DNA from 4 places in the Ammoniphilus sp. CFH 90114 genome. Region 2 is predicted to be linked to each of the others. Evidence: predicted binding sites of a transcription regulator. Region 2 holds the regulator's gene; each other region holds the start of a gene.

Region 1 (4,215 bases), on a different contig from region 2:
TTTAACAAAGTTAAATTAGAAATTCCAATCTTCTCCCCTAATAACCATTGATAACCATCATTCTTCTTGGACACATTATTCAGAGATACCTACTGGAGGTGAAGAAATTGAGTGACCAAGAGGTTAGAGACTACATTACCATTGAAGATGAGCAAGGTCAGGAGAAGCAATATGCAGTAGAGGCTTTGTTTGACATGGAAGATCAATCTTATGCATTGTTGACCTCAGAGCAAGAGACGATTCTCATGAGAGTTGAAGGCGACGATGAGGACCGTTACCTTGTTGGTATTACAGATGAAGAGGAAAGCGAAGCAATTCTAAGTGCCTACCAAATCGCCGTCGAAAACGCACCAGCGGAATAGCATAGGGTAGATGTGACCCATTATATAGGCGGAGAATTTCCGCCTATTTTTTGGATTTTAAGTTTTTCGGCTAAAATAACAGGAAAATTTTCCGTTATTTTCATATTTCACCTCGATTTTGAGTAATTGGCCCACATTAGCAGGAAAATCTCCGCTTATTTCGATTTCTTTTATCCATCTACCTAAAATAGGCGGAATTTTTTCGCTTACCCCCCAGCCAATCTCCCTACTCCATCTTCCATTTCGCTGGATCAGCTAGTTCCTGGTTTCCAGTAATTAAATTCTTGACCTCGCAATCTCCTCCAGGTTCAAAAGGTAGAAACCACACATACGGTATTCCTTTTCTAGACGCGTAGCGAATCTGTTTGGCAAACTTCACTGCACTAGGGAAGACCTCTACTTTATGCCCGTTCTCTCTTAGCTTGGCTGCAATCGCAAGGGCCTCTGCATACCGATCGTCCTGCGGTAAAACCACGAGGATATCAGTAGGACTTTTTCTTCCTAGTGGAAGCTCGTTCTCATGGAACAGCTTTCCTAGGACCCGCGATAATCCGATAGACATCCCAACTCCACTTAGATTCTTATCAATGAAAGAGCCTGCTAAATTTTCGTATCGACCACCCGAACACACACTGCCTAGCTCAGGATACTGAATTAACGAAGATTCATAGACTGTTCCTGTATAGTAATCAAGCCCGCGGGCAATAGACAGGTCCGCTATCACAGCGCCTGAGGGAAGATCCTGTAAGTCTTGCAGGACCTGATCTAATTCTTCTAGCCCTTCCTGCATAAGAGGATGCTCAACCCCAAGCTCTTGAACCTTAGATACAAGTCCTTCACGATCCGTTTTAATTTTGGCAATCGCTACACATCGTTGAGCTAGTTCATCTGTTAACCCTTCTTCCTCTTGAAGGATCTTTAATACGCCTTTTTCACCCAGCTTATCCCACTTATCGATCGCGCGAACGATTCGGCTCATTTCCTCAATCCCTAGACCTAGAAAGTATCCCTGGAGGACTTTGCGATTGTTTAATCTAAATTGAATATCAAGGCCTAACTTCTGAAAGATCCCAAACATGACTCTAGGCATCTCTGAGTCGAACCTTAAGGGAAGCGTATCCTCATGGATTACATCGATATCACACTGGTAAAACTCACGATACCTGCCTACCTGTGCTCGCTCTCCTCTCCATACTTTTTGCATCTGATATCGCTTGAAGGGAAACACGAGGTCTCCATAATGCTGTGCTACATAGCGCGCAAAAGGGACTGTTAAATCATAATGCAATCCCAATCGGGCTTCATCTCCCTCTTCGGCATGCAGCCTTTGCATCACATAGATTTCTTTATCAATCTCGCCCTTTGCAGTTAGAACATTTAATTCTTCAACCGATGGAGTTTCAATACAGGCATACCCAAAACTCTCAAATTCCTTGCGTATCGTATCCATCCACATGAGTTCAACAGCTTTCTGTTCGGGTAGCCATTCTGGAAAACCTGAAATTGCCTGGGGGCGATACTTCCCCTTTGCTTGATTTGACATGAGTGATCTTCTCCTTAGAAAAAAATGAAAAAGCCATGCAAGGCTACACCTCACATGGCTCCCAATGGCAAGAGCTTCGCAGGTGCAAACACAATAAGCGTTTACACCTAGAAAAAACATTAACTGTTTTTCCAATGGGTACAAACGCAATGAGAATGATGACGATGATGATGGCAGTTGAGTTTCTTATTACTCATCTTGTTTCCCCCCTTAATTATTTATCTAATCTTACTGTAAAATTGTGGTCGATAGCAAGTCATGATTTTCCCTTGTGACTTATTACACATCCTTTTCTATTCTCTCTTGTTAGAATGACACTACAACAAGGATACATTATCAATTAGGGGGAAGAACACCATGCGTGTTATAACAGAATGGAAACCGGAAGTTCCTCAGTTTTGGGAGTCAACTGGAAAACAAATTGCGCGAAAAAACCTTCTCATATCGGTTTTCGCTTTGATCTTAGCCTTTATCGTTTGGCAGATTTGGTCTGTTGTAGCGGTTCGTCTTAATGATGTAGGATTTAATCTAAGCAAGAGTGAATTGTTTACTCTGGCAGCCCTTCCGGGTTTATCAGGAGCAACCTTGCGTCTAGTCTATACTTTCATGCCGGGTTTACTAGGCGGAAAAAACTGGACGGTGATTAGTACAAGTGTACTTTTAATACCAACTATTGGAATTGGATTTGCCGTACAGAATCCAGAAACTCCGTATTATGTTTTAGTGATCTTAGCAGCCTTGTGTGGTCTTGGCGGAGCAAACCTGTCTTCCTCAACAGCAAATATTAATGCCTTTTTCCCTAAGAAGCATAAGGGTACAGCTAACGGAATTAACGTTGGAATTGGGAACCTCGGTGTTAGTGTAGTGCAGTTTGTTACTCCACTAGCCATTGGGGTGAGTTTTATAGGAGTAATGACCGGTAGCTCCCAAGTGCTTCCAGACGGTTCAGAAATCTACATTCAGAATGCTGCGTTTATCTGGGTCATTCCTATTGTTGCAGCGATTCTATTAGCTGCCTTCGGAATGGACAATCTTCCCAATACAAAACAAAGTTTTAAAGAACAAGTTGTTGTCTTAAAGCATAAGCACACTTGGATTATGACATGGCTCTACGTCATGTGCTTCGGTTCTTTTATAGGCTACGCCGCAGCATTTCCGCTGCTAATTCGTTCCGAGTTCCCTGAAATTAACGCCGTGCAATATGCCTTCCTTGGGCCATTAGTAGGTGCTTCCCTTCGTCCACTTGGAGGGTGGATATCTGATAAAGTAAACAGCGGAGCTAAAGTTACTTTCTGGACTACACTCAGTATGGTTGCCGCAACCGCCGGAGTCATCTATTTCTTGAACATAAACCATTTCAACGGATTCTTAGTGATGTTCCTCATCCTCTTTGCAGGTACGGGTATTGCCAACGGTTCAACCTTCCGCATGGTTCCCTTCATCTTTGAAGGAAAGCAATCAGGCCCAGTACTAGGATTTATTGCGGCAATAGGAGCATACGGAGCATTCTTTATTCCTAAGATCTTCGGATGGTCCATCGATTCTACAGGTTCAGCTAATCTTGCACTCAATCTCTTCATCGGTTATTACGTCATCAGCTTGTTTGTTTGCTGGTTCTGGTATTCTAGAAAAAATGCTTCAATTAAATGTTAAATACAAGTAGGCTTAGAAGAGCTGTTTCTGCTATAGTAGAAACAGCTTTTCACATTAAAGGAGACGTTTGTCTATGCAAGAAAAGAAAAGATGTGGTTGGGTAACAACCGATCCCCTCTATATAAAGTACCATGATGAAGAATGGGGTGTCCCTGTGAGGGACAGTCAGAAGCTCTTTGAGATGCTGTGCTTAGAAGGAGCACAAGCCGGGTTGTCTTGGATAACGGTTTTGAAGAAGAGAGAAAATTATCGAACAGCCTTTGACAACTTTGATCCTCAAAGAATAGCCCAATATGATGAGCAAAAAATTAATATATTATTATCAAACGAAGGGATTATTCGACATCGCGGCAAGATTGAAGCCTTTATCACGAATGCAAAATGTTATCTGGAAATGACCCATAAAGGTGAAGATTTTTCCACCTTTCTCTGGTCTTTTATTGGAGGGAATCCTGTCATCAACGATTGGACAGAGAATCAAAAATCCCCCAGTAAAACCGAGGTTTCCGATGCGATGAGTAAAGCATTGAAAAAGAAAGGGTTCAAATTCGTAGGAAGCACGATCTGTTATGCGTTTATGCAAGCCACAGGTATGGTAGACGATCATGACGGCTCATGTTATAAACGAAGCTAAAATAAGAAACCTTGGCTGTCTTC
Region 2 (4,215 bases):
CTTCTGCAATCAACGTACCGATTTCGTCATCAGCAGCAGAGATCGCAGCAACTTGTGCAATGGATTCTTTCGTTTCAACAGTTTTAGAGATATTCTTAATCTCTTCAACCGCTGCACGAACAGCCTTTTCGATACCCTTGCGGATAACCATTGGGTTAGCTCCGGAAGTAACGTTTTTCAAACCTTCACGGATCATAGCTTGAGCCAATACCGTTGCCGTTGTTGTACCGTCACCCGCTACGTCGTTTGTCTTCGTAGCTACTTCTTTAACTAATTGAGCACCCATGTTTTCGAATGCATCTTCTAGTTCGATTTCCTTTGCAATGGTAACACCATCGTTTGTGATAAGAGGAGATCCAAACTTCTTCTCAAGAACTACGTTACGGCCTTTTGGTCCTAGAGTTACTTTAACCGCATTAGCTAGAGTATCCACACCACGAAGCATAGCGCGGCGAGCTTCTTCACTAAATCTAATATCCTTTGCCATTTAAAGATGCCTCCTTCTAATTCATATATGTAAACCCGAGATTTATTTACGAAGGGACGAGTCCAGTTGGACCTTATAGTCCCAATGAACTCAATTATTGTAAGATAGCAAGAATGTCGCTTTCACGCATGATCAACAATTCTTTGTCACCGAATTTCACTTCAGTACCAGCGTACTTAGAGAAGATAACTTTGTCGCCTTCTTTCACTTCAAGGGCAACGCGCTCTCCGTTCTCAATACGTCCAGAACCTACAGCTACAACGCGGCCCTCTTGAGGCTTTTCCTTTGCTGTGTCTGGTAGAACGATCCCACTTGCTGTTGTCTCTTCCTTAGCAATTGCTTCGATAACCACGCGATCACCTAATGGTCTTAACACTGTGAAACACCCTCCTTAAGGACATTTGCGTTTTATTAGCACTCATTCAACTTGAGTGCTAACACATTTATTATAATAGTCATTTTTCCCCAACTTTGCAAGCCCCTAAATCACTTTTTTTATTAAAAATTTGTAAATATATGTATGAACTACAGATTTACCCTTTCCATTTTGTCCCAAGGTGAGGCTAAGCATACCAAGGGTCATATGTGGAGAGTATTTTATCGATTTTAGTGAATCCTGAAGGGACGCAACCCAATCCATCACAAAAAAGAGGAGATCACTCTCCTCTTAATCGTCTGTTTTAATAATCGCAAATTCTTCTTCCCATTCCTTGTCTCTTTCCTTCTGTTTGCGATAGACGAATCCGGATAGCCAGATACTAATCTCATAAAGCGCAATGAGCGGGATGGAGACAAGAATATTGGATATAAAGTCTGGTGGGGTAACTAAAGCTGCGATGGTGACAAAGATCAATATAGAATACTTGCGGAACTTCTTAAGAATCATCGGGTTGACCACCCGAATCGTGGTCAAAAACAAAATGACGACTGGGAGTTCAAAAAGCAAGCTGACAGGAAGAATTAAGTTAAACATGAACTGGAAATATTGCGTTAGCCCGTAGGTTTCTTCTGCCCCCAAAGCAAACGTGAAGTTGGACATAAACCCAATAATCATAGGAAGTAAGATATAATAGCCGAAGCTTAAGCCCAACAGCAGTAAGATAATGGCAAAAGGAATATAAATCAGCAAGGCCCTCTGCTCCACTTGGGTAAGTCCTGGAGACATAAATCGCCACACATGAAATAAAATAACAGGCAACGTCAGTATAACAGCAATGATAAAGGCCACTTGCATATAGATCCGCAGAGCATCCGAGAACCCAAATACATGCCACGAAATGTTAGACGCAGCTGGATCATTCTTTAAATGTTCTACAAGGGTTGGTGCTACGACAAAACCTATGATCATAAACAAGATAAAAAAGGAAATAACCCAAATAAGCCTTTTTCTTAGCTCAGATAGGTGATCCACCATTGACATTTCTTTATCATTCATTTTCTTCTACGACCACCGGTTCATTTTTTTTCAAAAAGTAGACAAGCGACTGCAACTCAACGCTAAGATCGATATAATGAATTTTTATATCCTCGGGTACTTGCAATCTAGTCGGGGTAAAATTTAGGATTCCCTTAATTCCAGATTTCACAAGTTGATCCGTAACATCTTGCGCTGCATGTACCGGCACGGTAAGGATAGCAACTAATGCATCCTCCTCTTCCACTACACTTACAAAATCATTCAAAGGATAAATCGGGATTCCATTTATCTTTTGTCCAACCTTCGATGGATCATTATCAAACGCGGCAACTATCATCGCGTTATTTTTTAAGAAGTCATACTGAAGGAGAGCGGTACCTAAATTTCCCACTCCCACGAGGATAACATGGGTTGTTTCATCCTGCTTCAAGAACTCTCTTAGAAATTGAATTAAATACTCTACATCATACCCATAACCTTTTCTCCCTAACGCTCCTAAATAGGAAAGATCTCGACGTATTGTTGCTGGATCAATATTCAGCGACCGGCTGAGCTCTGCTGAAGAAACCCTAGTAATACCCAATGAGGAAAGCCCGTGAAGATATCGAAAATATATGGGAAGTCTCTTCGCTGTTACTTTAGGTATAGCTTGTTCCATGAGCTCACCTCCTCATCGTCAATTTACTAACACGAATGAAATCCTCCGTAGCCCATGGAGGTAATATCTTTGGCTGTGATCTTCTCTCCCGCAAGAATTCTAGGCAAGAACACATCAAAGGAAGTATGCGGATCATGCATTACGCATCCTGGTAGTCCCATGATCGGAATATCCCCGTAATAGGCCATCAGCAGCATAGAGCCTGGAAGCATAGGGGTTCCGTAGCGGACCACTTCAGCTCCTACCCCTTTGATTGCGCCAGGTGTACGATCGTCAGGATCCACCGACATTCCTCCAGTCACGAGGATCAAGTCAACCTTTTTATCGATAAAGTACCTTATCTCATTCTGAATCTGCTCGGCATCATCATTCGCAAGTCTTTGCTCTATTACTTCAGAGCCGAAAGCCTTAAGCTTCGCCCGGATGACAGGACCAAACTTGTCCTGAATTCTTCCGGTATAAACCTCACTTCCCGTTGTTACGACCCCCACCCTCATAGGCTTAAAGGGCTTCACGGAGAGAGCAGATTGTTCTGCTAATCGTTCAACTGCCAGAATCTTGCCTTCCTCAATAATCAATGGGATGGGCCGAACACCAGCCAAGGATTGACCCGGTTGGACCACTTGATTATCTACTAAGGTAGATAAAGAGATTCCTTCTAGTTCATTGACCTGGTGAACAATATCTGCTCGAACCTTGAGCAAACCATGTATCTTGGATTTAAGTGTCACTTTTCCTTCGACTGGCTCTGTTAAGAGGATTTCGCCCCCCGCTAGTGCCTTCGCCATTCTTTCCGCTCCCTCATTCTCATGAAGGTAGCCAACAGGTATGTCCATGATATAAATATGTCTTTTTCCGATGTCTAACAATAGAGGTATATCTTCTGGTGTGATTTCATGCCCCGCCTTAAATGCTCTTCCTTTAAACTCACCTGGGAGAATACGAGTCAAGTCATGACCGAGTCTCATTCCCACAGCTTGTTCAACTGGCACTTCTATCAAGTACGAAGATTTCACCACTTTTCCTCCCTTGTAATAGATCCAACCCCCACATTCCCATGAATGATATTAATCGCATGTGGAATCTGGTCGCATATAGCTGTAAAACACTCTTCCACTCCCTTAGGGTTGCCAGGAAAGTTCACAATTAGGGTGTTGCCTCGTGTACCTGAAATCGCACGAGTGAGCATCGCACGACGAGAATTCGCAAGAGATGCCCTTCTCATCTCTTCCGCTAGTCCTGGAACATGGCGATCGATAACCCCTTCTGTAGCTTCAGGAGTCACATCCTCCGGACTAAGTCCCGTTCCACCAACGGTTAAAAGTAAATCCACTCTTTCTCTATCCGTTAGCTCAATCATAGTCTCCTTCAGCATCTCGATGCTATCGGGAACAGTGCGATGAATATGTATCTCACTATCTAAGTGCTTCTTTAGCAACTCAATTAGCTTTTCTACGCTATCGTTTTCTCTTTCTCCTCGATAAATCGAATTGCTCGCTGTGACAACACCAATTTTATATACAGACATGAAAATCCTCCTAGTTGAAAGATAAATAAGTCTCAGTTCAGTAACAAGAGTCCATCTATATTGTACATGATTTCACAACGTAATTAAAACGAATTTATACAGTCAATCCATCCCTCGTCCGTAAC
Region 3 (4,215 bases), on a different contig from region 2:
AAGAGAAATAATAAGACCTAAAACAAGGGAAACCTTAACGTAAACGGATAAAGCATCGGCAATACCGAAGACATGCCATTCTAAATGCTTGGCCGCAGGATCATTCTTCAAATGATTGACTACTTGTCCTGAAAATACAAATCCAGCGATCATGGCAAGGAAAAAGAATACTAAGCAATAAATAATTCTTTTTCTCATCTCGGCAAGATGTTCCGTAAGCTGTACATCTGATCTTGTTTCTTCTTTATTCATTTCACACCTCCTTTTAGCTTATTTGGAACATTTTTTTAGGAAAGTTATAATTAAAAGCATTTTGTTCCTTTTGGACCTATGATAATATTTAATAATAACTACTGTGAAGGGAGGTCATACATTGGAAAATATAACTGATAAAACCTTTTTCCAATTGATCCCAAATGAATTCCGTGAAGAGATCAATGCGATTGCCGTCGATGTCAATTACCCTAAGGATACCATACTTTACATGGATGGAGAAAAAGCTGAGAATCTCTACTTCATTCGTTCCGGTAGTGTGAAGATCAGTAAAACGACCCTTGAGGGAAAAGAGCTGACTCTTTATATTTGTAAACCAGGAGAACTGATTGGAGAACTAGCCCTTTTTCAGCCTGGAATAACCTATACCTCTACCGCAGAGATGCTAGAGGACGGAAGCGCTGGAATTATAGCTAGATCAAGCTTAGAAGATCTCCTGACACGCAACAGTAAACTAGCCGTAGAGTTTATGAAATGGATGGGAATTGCTTATCGCCGCAATCAATCGAAGTTTAGGGATCTAATGCTCCTTGGTAAGCACGGTGCTCTTTATTCTACACTGATCCGAATGACCAATACTTATGGGATTAAGGTCAAGGACGGTGTCCTTATTGATCTCTTCTTAACCAACAAAGATCTTGCCAATTTCATCGGGACCACCCGTGAGAGTGTAAACCGTATGTTAAATGAGCTTCGCAAGAATGAAGTCATTAGTGTTGATAATGGCTTTATTACTGTTCATAATATCACATATCTTAAAGAATTTTTAGAATGTGATGGTTGCCCTGAAGATATTTGCCGAATTTAACTTTCTTAAAACAAAAAGATTCCTGCGAGGAATCTTTTTTTACTTTTCCATCTGTAACAAATACCCCCTTAGCATAGGGAATAACCCGCTCTCCTCTTCAAAGATGTGAGTGACTGTTTGCGTAAGGAATCTTTTAGTTTTCACAAACACTTCTTCATCCAATTGCTCTCTTTCTTCACTAATGTGCATACGCAATTGCTTCTTAATAGCCAGTAGATCCTCTTCCATCTGCACGTGTTCATCTTCTACGTAATGAGCCATTTCTGGAGAATGATACATTTTCTCAACGAGAGGAACAATCACTTCCTCTTCCTGCCTGCTGTGCTCCATGAGCTCTGCTTTCAGTTTCACTAGTTTATCTAATACTTCTTGGTATCCCTCCACGTTTCCAGTTGATTTAATCCGCTCCAACGCGAGCTGGGCTTCCTTAGCCGTTGCTTTTATTTGTTCATGTTGTTCTAGAAAGAGCGCAAATGAATCAGTTATATTCATCGTTCCTTCCCTCTTTCCCATAGATTTTTGCAAAGTAACCTTGCATTGTGTTATACGTATCTGTATAGAATTCTCTATTCATATAGTAATTTACTATACGCTATAGCCAACGTCTGTTAAGTTTATCACAAACCTGAATAGATCAAGCAAAAGAGAGGAAGAAAACGATTGAGCATTGAACAAGCATTAGAGCGATTTCGATACGCCCTGTTCCTAGGAGTTGAACCACCTGAGGAATATACAGCAAAAACTCAAGAAGAGTATATTGAGCACTATGAACAGCAAATCGAACGAGACCCAGCAAAAGAAAGAAAACTTATCACACGACTGTCCGCTCCTTTACTACAGGTATACCGAAAACAAGTAGAGCAATTAGCCCGAATGGAACAGCTGATCTCAGGCGATCAATCCCCCCTCATATTTAGCGATGAGGATATACTTGAAGAACTGTACGATGAACTGTCTAACATCGAAACAGAAGAAGAGTGGGTCGTATTTAAGAGCCGCGTTGTCTCCACTTCATAGAAACTACCCATCCGGATATCGGAATATCCGGAGTTTTTTTCATATAAAAAATAAGCGGAATTGCTCCGCTTAATCTCTTTTCCATAATCGTCCCTGCCATGCATTCCTTTGACGCAATTCACGTTCGATTCCATTTAGGACTTCCCACTTTCTTCTACTCCACATCGGTCCAATCAAGAGTTCTGGAGGCCCATCTCCCGTTAAACGGTGAATAATCATTTCTGGTGGTAGGATCTCTAATATATCAACGACCAAACGTGTGTAGGTTTCCTGATCCAAAAATTCTAATCCTCCTTGTTCCCACAATTTGACTAACGGAGTCTTCTTAAGCAGGTGCAGCAAATGAATCTTAATGCCTTGAACAGGGAGGTTTGCGACAGCTTTAGCCGTCTCCATCATCATCTCTTCCGTCTCACCTGGCAAGCCTAAGATGATATGAGAACAAACTCGAATATTGTGCTTCCTCAATTTTTCTACAGCTTCTACATAGGTCTCAAAGTCATGAGCTCTATTAATGAGTTCCGCTGTTGATTCATGAACGGTTTGTAAGCCTAGTTCAACCCATAGATACGTTCTTTGATTCATCTCTGCTAGATATTCTACAACATCATCAGGAAGACAATCTGGCCTAGTTGCAATGGCTAATCCAACTACATCCTCTTCTAAAATGGTTTCGTAGCACTCCCTCAATTCTTCTACTGGAGCATAGGTATTGGTATAAGCCTGAAAATAGCCAATATACTTTGCCTCAGGCCACTTCGTATGCATTCTTTCTGCTACATCATGAAACTGCTTTTTTAGATCGTCTCTTCTTGCGCCGGCAAAATCTCCTGAACCTCTAGCGCTACAGAATGTACATCCCCCAATGGCTACTTTTCCATCTCTGTTCGGGCAGGTGAATCCCGCATCAAGCATGACTTTAAATACCTTAGCCCCGAATCGTTCTCTTAAGTGATAATTCCAAGTATGATATCGTTTATCTCCCCACATCTGCGGAGCAATCGGTTGAATAGTATTCAATTTAATCTCTGCCCCTTTCTCTACAACCTTACACGAGAACCATTCCATTATAAACTAACATTAAGACCTGAGAAAACACATCGTTTCCGTAGTATTCCCTTGACAATATGGTAAAATTATTGCTATACGAATTAACTAATTGGAGATGATATAAATGAATCTTGCAAATCCTAGTCGTGAAAATATGGTGCATATGCTTAATGAGCTACAAAAGAAATTAACAATGGCTAATACCTCCGTCATGAATCCTGATGCTTTTGAATTAGATATTTATGAGGATCTGCTAGACCTCTTTGAAATGGTCATGCGTAAAGAACGATTTAGCATCAGCGAGATGGAAGCCATCGTAAGCGAACTAGGGAGTATGCGAAAAAAATAAGAGGGACAATTATGAAATATGATGTGATTATCATTGGTGGAGGCCCTTCAGGTCTCATGGCGGCTGTTGCAGCCGGACGTTCTGGAAGCAAAGTTCTTCTGTTAGATAAAGGAGACAAGCTCGGAAGGAAATTGGCGATCTCCGGTGGCGGACGTTGTAATGTAACGAATGCAGGGAGTATTGATTTCATTATTAAGAATATCCCCGGTAATGGGCGTTTCCTACATAGTGCGTTTTCTGTTTTCAATAACAAGGATATTATTGAATTCTTTGAAGGGCTAGGCATCCCCTTAAAAGAAGAAGATCGTGGAAGGATGTTTCCCGTTACAGATAAAGCGAAAGATGTTGTTAATACTCTCATTAATCAAATTAAATTACTTAAAGTAGAGATTCTAACAAACGCCCCAGTAGATAAGGTCTTATATGAGGACCACGAGGTGAAGGGCATCCGATTAAAAGACGGGAAGCTCCTTGAAGCACGCTCCGTTGTCATAGCCGTAGGGGGGAAATCAGTTCCACATACAGGGTCAACGGGAGATGGATATGAATGGGCTCAGGAGGCTGGTCATACCATTACAGAGCTTTATCCGACAGAAGTACCGCTAACGTCGAAAGCACCGTTCATACAACAACGGGTACTTCAGGGACTCTCTCTGAGAAGTATCCACTTAGCTGTGCTAGATCCGCTCAAACACAAGAAAATTATCGAGCATGAAGG
Region 4 (4,215 bases), on a different contig from region 2:
CTCCGCGAACCCTAGTGGCAAAAGGACTAGGCGTTTCGATACTCCCGCGTTTGATGGCGGAATCTCCGGGGCCAACCATTTCTATTTTACCCTTGGACCCTCCTCTTTCACGGTGGGTTTCTGTCTTTTACATTGAGGGACGCTATCTCTCACCGTGCACCAAAGTTTTCTTGGATTTTGTGGAGAGGCATCTCGTTTAAACCCAAACTTGCAAATATCCACACCGAACCTGCAAATATCCAACAGATATCTGCAAATAAACGCCTGGTCCCACAATCCATCGCCTAAGCAATCCTACCTAAGAAGAATCCCGAATAGAATGGGCGATTATAAGATTTTTTCGAGATATTAAAATGCCCATCTTCAATAGAAGATGAGCATTTAATATCTATTTTATGAATTTAGCATTTAATAAACCTAATTCCCGTCCATAAGCTTCAATTCGGAATTGATTCACATCCACTAAACTTAGCCTTACAGGTATAGGATCCCTATTTGAAGCAATATTTCCACTGTCGTAAATCAGATGTCCGTTTTGGTAAATCTTAACCATTCCAATGTTTTTGTCCTCTTTTCCCGTCCACTGCTCGCTAGGAGCAATCACCGCTTCGAAGATTTTATAGTCTTTGTTTAAGTTATATTCCACCTTTAGCGATCCCGGTATCGTCTTAGCTCCCTGTCCTATAATAAAACCATTCCCATTAATCGAATCGCCATTGCTTGCCTTGAAAGAAGAAGTCAGCTCTTTGGTCTCTGAAGACAAATTTTTAGAAGTAGTAGACATTTGATTTATGTTGGTCTGATTGCTCGGCTTACGGCCGCCTATGTAGATGCTGTTCTAAATGCCCTGATAATAAGTCACTTCTTTGCCTAGGGATTCTCCCATGAAGCGAAGAGGCACATAGGTTCTACCATTATAGACAAATCCTTGCTCACCAGAACCTGCTATTTTTTCTTCTCCCTCGAAAAAAAACTTAATCGGTTTAAAGCTCACATCAATCTTAGTCGATGCTGCATAGGCGACTCCTGAAAATAAAATTGCCCCCACCATGACTCCACTTACGAAATCCCTTACTCTTAATCCTTTAGACATATCTAATCCTCCTCACCTTTCTCTCTAATCTCTGTAAGTATAGAAAACCTACTCTAGACTTATGACCAATAATCTAAATATAACATTGATTCTTATTATTCAATACAAAGCCCCACCCTGTCTATCGTTCTATTTGCCTTTGTGTTACAAAAGTAGTTCTTTAGAGCCAAAAAAAAAGAGTGACCAATTAGTGCCTGGCACTTCATTTGGACTCACCCTCAATCATGTATTCCTTATTTCTTTGCATACGGCTCATAGGGCTTCTTCTCCGAAAGTACCTCTAGAAAAGCCTGGACGAACTTCAAACTGTCTTGAACGGTTGGATCCTTCAAGATTCGCAGAAGACCAAATAATCCAACATCCTGCCGGTTCTGCTCCGCTCTTGCTTTGGCCTCCTTGGCCATAGACAGGCCTTCTTGCACACGCTCGGTTACAGGCGCTGCGATAATCCCAGCAACCTCAACCGCTGAAACGATGTTTTCCTTTTTGGTGACAAGGTCAAACAAAGGAGTCACTTTTTCCAGCATTTCAACCGCCTGAGTGATTCTTGGCAGCTTCTCCACGAGAGACAGAAGAGCATCTAGATTGTCCTTATTCAAGGCAATCTTAGAAATGTGAGACAATGGCTCAGCAATATTGTTGATCGTTTGGCTATCCTCAGCAAGGGCCGTAACCATACCTAAACCTTGCTCCATTTTGACGACGGCATCTTTAATCTGCGGAAGCTTCTGGACCAGTGTAGTTAACGCTTCCTGTACCTCGGGATTCGATAATTCATTTACCCATTGCAATGACTTCTCTGTAATTATAGCGGACATGTTCTTCTCCTCTTCTCTCCACTTTTATTGTTTTATTATTCCAGAGGACCGACTCGATAATTCAAAGGTAGTTCATTTTTCCCTTTCTATTCACTTTCACTTCCAACAAAATAGGTTTTATTGTAAAATACTTCTAATACGAATTGATTTATTCTATGGAGGAACTTATGGGAACTGAAATCATCAAGAACTTAGGTACAAGTGAATACATCATGTGGATCTACTTAAAGGAGAGAAATTTTGTTCTTCCACCTATAAACGAAATGACAAAACACTTTGGTCGACATCCTAGAACCATAAGAGTTTGGATAAAAAAGCTACGAGAAAACGGATACATAAAATAAGCTCTTGACCCGCTGCGTTGCAACGGATACAAGTTGCGCGGGTCAAACTCTTGGTTCCCTCTCATTTTCTCTTCCATCTTCGGCGAGACCACCCCCACCAAAAACCACTCCCCATTCACTACGAAGTGAATAATTTTTCCTAATCTTCCTTCAACTAAATAGGTAAATGTAACTAATTACATGTTTTGCGCTTTATAGTCCATTCGACATAATTTATAATCTTAATAATTATAGTTGTACCCATTACGACTTTGAGGTTGACAGCGATCACCATTTCACATACAGGGGGAAACAATGTGTCGATTAAGGCAAAAGTAGCGACTGTATTTTTGTTGCTTGTAACCGTGGTTCTAATATCGAATAACGCGTTACACTACTATTCTACTAAGAATATATTGGTAGAAAACCAGAAGAAGCTCATGGAGATTACCGCTAAAGAGATCAGCATTGCAATTGAAAATTCAAGAGAAGGTTCAAAATACATTGAGGATCTCATTGGAGAGAAGCTACGAGTGGCTTCCCTTGTAGCTAAGTATGCCCTTTCCCCCCAAGCAGATCAGGTAACGAATGAGGAATTACAGAGACTTAGTAAGGAAATTGGGGTCTCTCATATCACGTTATTTCAAGAAACAGAGGAAGATATCATTGCTGTAAAATCATCTGATGTTAAAGAAGTCGGTATTGGTTCAAAGGAATGGGGATATTGGTTTGACGCCTTTCATCAATTATTAAGAGGGGAAGAAGTAACGGTTCCCCAAGGGCAAAAACTCCCGAACTATTGGGCAGGACCGATTGATGTCTCTAGCTCTAATCCGGACCATTACGATAAATGGGGATATTTCTATGATGGTACAACCGACTATATTATAGATCCTTATGTACGAGATACTCAGATCCAACAATTTGATGAGATTACTGGGATAAAATCCTTTCTAGACAAAACACTACAAAATAACGAATTCACCCTAGAGATAACTGGCTTTAACCCGAAGGCCTTTGGGAAAGAACCCATTATTACTCAATCTAACGGCATATCTTATGTACGCAAAGATGACGAACCCATCCTATTTGGTAACTACAGCTTTAAGCTTGAATCCACCGATGTTGCTCTGGTGAACCAGGCCATTACAACAGGGAAAATACAAAGTCTTGAAGCAGAGATTAATGGCAAAAAGGTAATCAAAAGCTTCTATCCTGTACTCGCGGATAAGCCTTACGTTATTGGACTAGTAAATGACTATAAGCTCATCGAAGATGTGCTTAGTGAGCAACTATACAACAATGCGATCATCTCCATTGTTATTCTACTCATTGTCTTTATGGTTAGCTACTCCCTTGCCGGTTATTTAGTCAGACCCGTTCAGTACATCCTTCAAAAAGTAGAAGAAATTTCAAAAGGAGATTTCTCCGTTAGAGTGGAAAGAAATTCAAAAGACGAAATAGGTTTACTAAGTGACGGGATTAATACGATGTCGCAGAACTTGGAGAGTTATACGAAGCAAATTCGATATCAAGCAGAGCATGACTCTTTAACGAATCTTCCTAATCGACGTGCTTTCACTACTCAACTTCAGAAACATATCGAAAAAGCCGATATGAATAAAGATACGATAGCTGTGATGTTCCTTGATTTAGACCGTTTTAAATCCGTCAACGATGGATTAGGTCATACCTTCGGAGATCAGTTGTTGATAGCCGTTGCGAATAGAATGCTCGATTCTCTTGGACAAGCCTACCGGATCGGTGGAGATGAATTTACTATCATCTTAACGGATACTTCAAGAGAAGAAGTCGGCAAAATGGCCCAGAAGATCCTTACTATGCTTAATCAGCCTTTCACCTTGGATGAACATGAAGTTTTCGTAACCACAAGTATTGGGATCAGTTTGTTCCCAACTGATGGAGAAAGTGTTGAGCATCTTGTTAAGAATGCGGACATAGCCATGTACCGAGCAAAGGA

Evidence for each region. The regulator Rex, encoded in region 2, represses fermentation and respiration genes when NADH is low (regulators of the CRP and FNR family bind a similar motif). The targets are predictions, from matches to a motif close to TTGTGAAATATTTCACAA.
Region 1: a site for Rex is predicted at 2,175-2,192, ahead of EIZ39_RS11610 (NarK family nitrate/nitrite MFS transporter). Genes of this name have one in related genera too.
Region 3: a site for Rex is predicted at 1,687-1,704, ahead of EIZ39_RS17190 (hemerythrin domain-containing protein). Genes of this name have one in related genera too.
Region 4: a site for Rex is predicted at 2,032-2,049, ahead of EIZ39_RS20250 (DUF1641 domain-containing protein). Genes of this name have one in related genera too.

Annotation. Positions count from the first base shown of each region.
Region 1 covers NZ_SDLI01000004.1:290,740-294,954, forward strand. The annotation lists gene EIZ39_RS11590 (response regulator) at 1-51, shown strand, start outside; gene EIZ39_RS11595 (DUF1292 domain-containing protein) at 108-362, shown strand; gene hisS (histidine--tRNA ligase) at 589-1,905, opposite strand; gene EIZ39_RS11610 (NarK family nitrate/nitrite MFS transporter) at 2,263-3,558, shown strand; gene EIZ39_RS11615 (DNA-3-methyladenine glycosylase I) at 3,632-4,192, shown strand.
Region 2 covers NZ_SDLI01000008.1:35,218-39,432, forward strand. The annotation lists gene groL (chaperonin GroEL) at 1-487, opposite strand, end outside; gene groES (co-chaperone GroES) at 582-863, opposite strand; gene tatC (twin-arginine translocase subunit TatC) at 1,155-1,922, opposite strand; gene EIZ39_RS17525 (redox-sensing transcriptional repressor Rex) at 1,915-2,562, opposite strand; gene EIZ39_RS17530 (molybdopterin-binding protein) at 2,589-3,581, opposite strand; gene EIZ39_RS17535 (MogA/MoaB family molybdenum cofactor biosynthesis protein) at 3,575-4,090, opposite strand; gene EIZ39_RS17540 (5-formyltetrahydrofolate cyclo-ligase) at 4,174-4,215, opposite strand, start outside.
Region 3 covers NZ_SDLI01000007.1:203,979-208,193, reverse strand. The annotation lists gene tatC (twin-arginine translocase subunit TatC) at 1-252, opposite strand, end outside; gene EIZ39_RS17195 (Crp/Fnr family transcriptional regulator) at 374-1,081, shown strand; gene EIZ39_RS17190 (hemerythrin domain-containing protein) at 1,121-1,573, opposite strand; gene EIZ39_RS17185 (hypothetical protein) at 1,742-2,098, shown strand; gene mnmL (tRNA modification radical SAM protein MnmL/YtqA) at 2,168-3,088, opposite strand; gene EIZ39_RS17175 (DUF1128 domain-containing protein) at 3,273-3,497, shown strand; gene EIZ39_RS17170 (BaiN/RdsA family NAD(P)/FAD-dependent oxidoreductase) at 3,509-4,215, shown strand, end outside.
Region 4 covers NZ_SDLI01000010.1:140,415-144,629, forward strand. The annotation lists gene EIZ39_RS20235 (LysR family transcriptional regulator) at 1-200, shown strand, start outside; gene EIZ39_RS20240 (NPCBM/NEW2 domain-containing protein) at 389-784, opposite strand; gene EIZ39_RS20245 (stalk domain-containing protein) at 839-1,093, opposite strand; gene EIZ39_RS20250 (DUF1641 domain-containing protein) at 1,327-1,911, opposite strand; gene EIZ39_RS27785 (helix-turn-helix domain-containing protein) at 2,175-2,255, shown strand; gene EIZ39_RS20260 (EAL domain-containing protein) at 2,552-4,215, shown strand, end outside.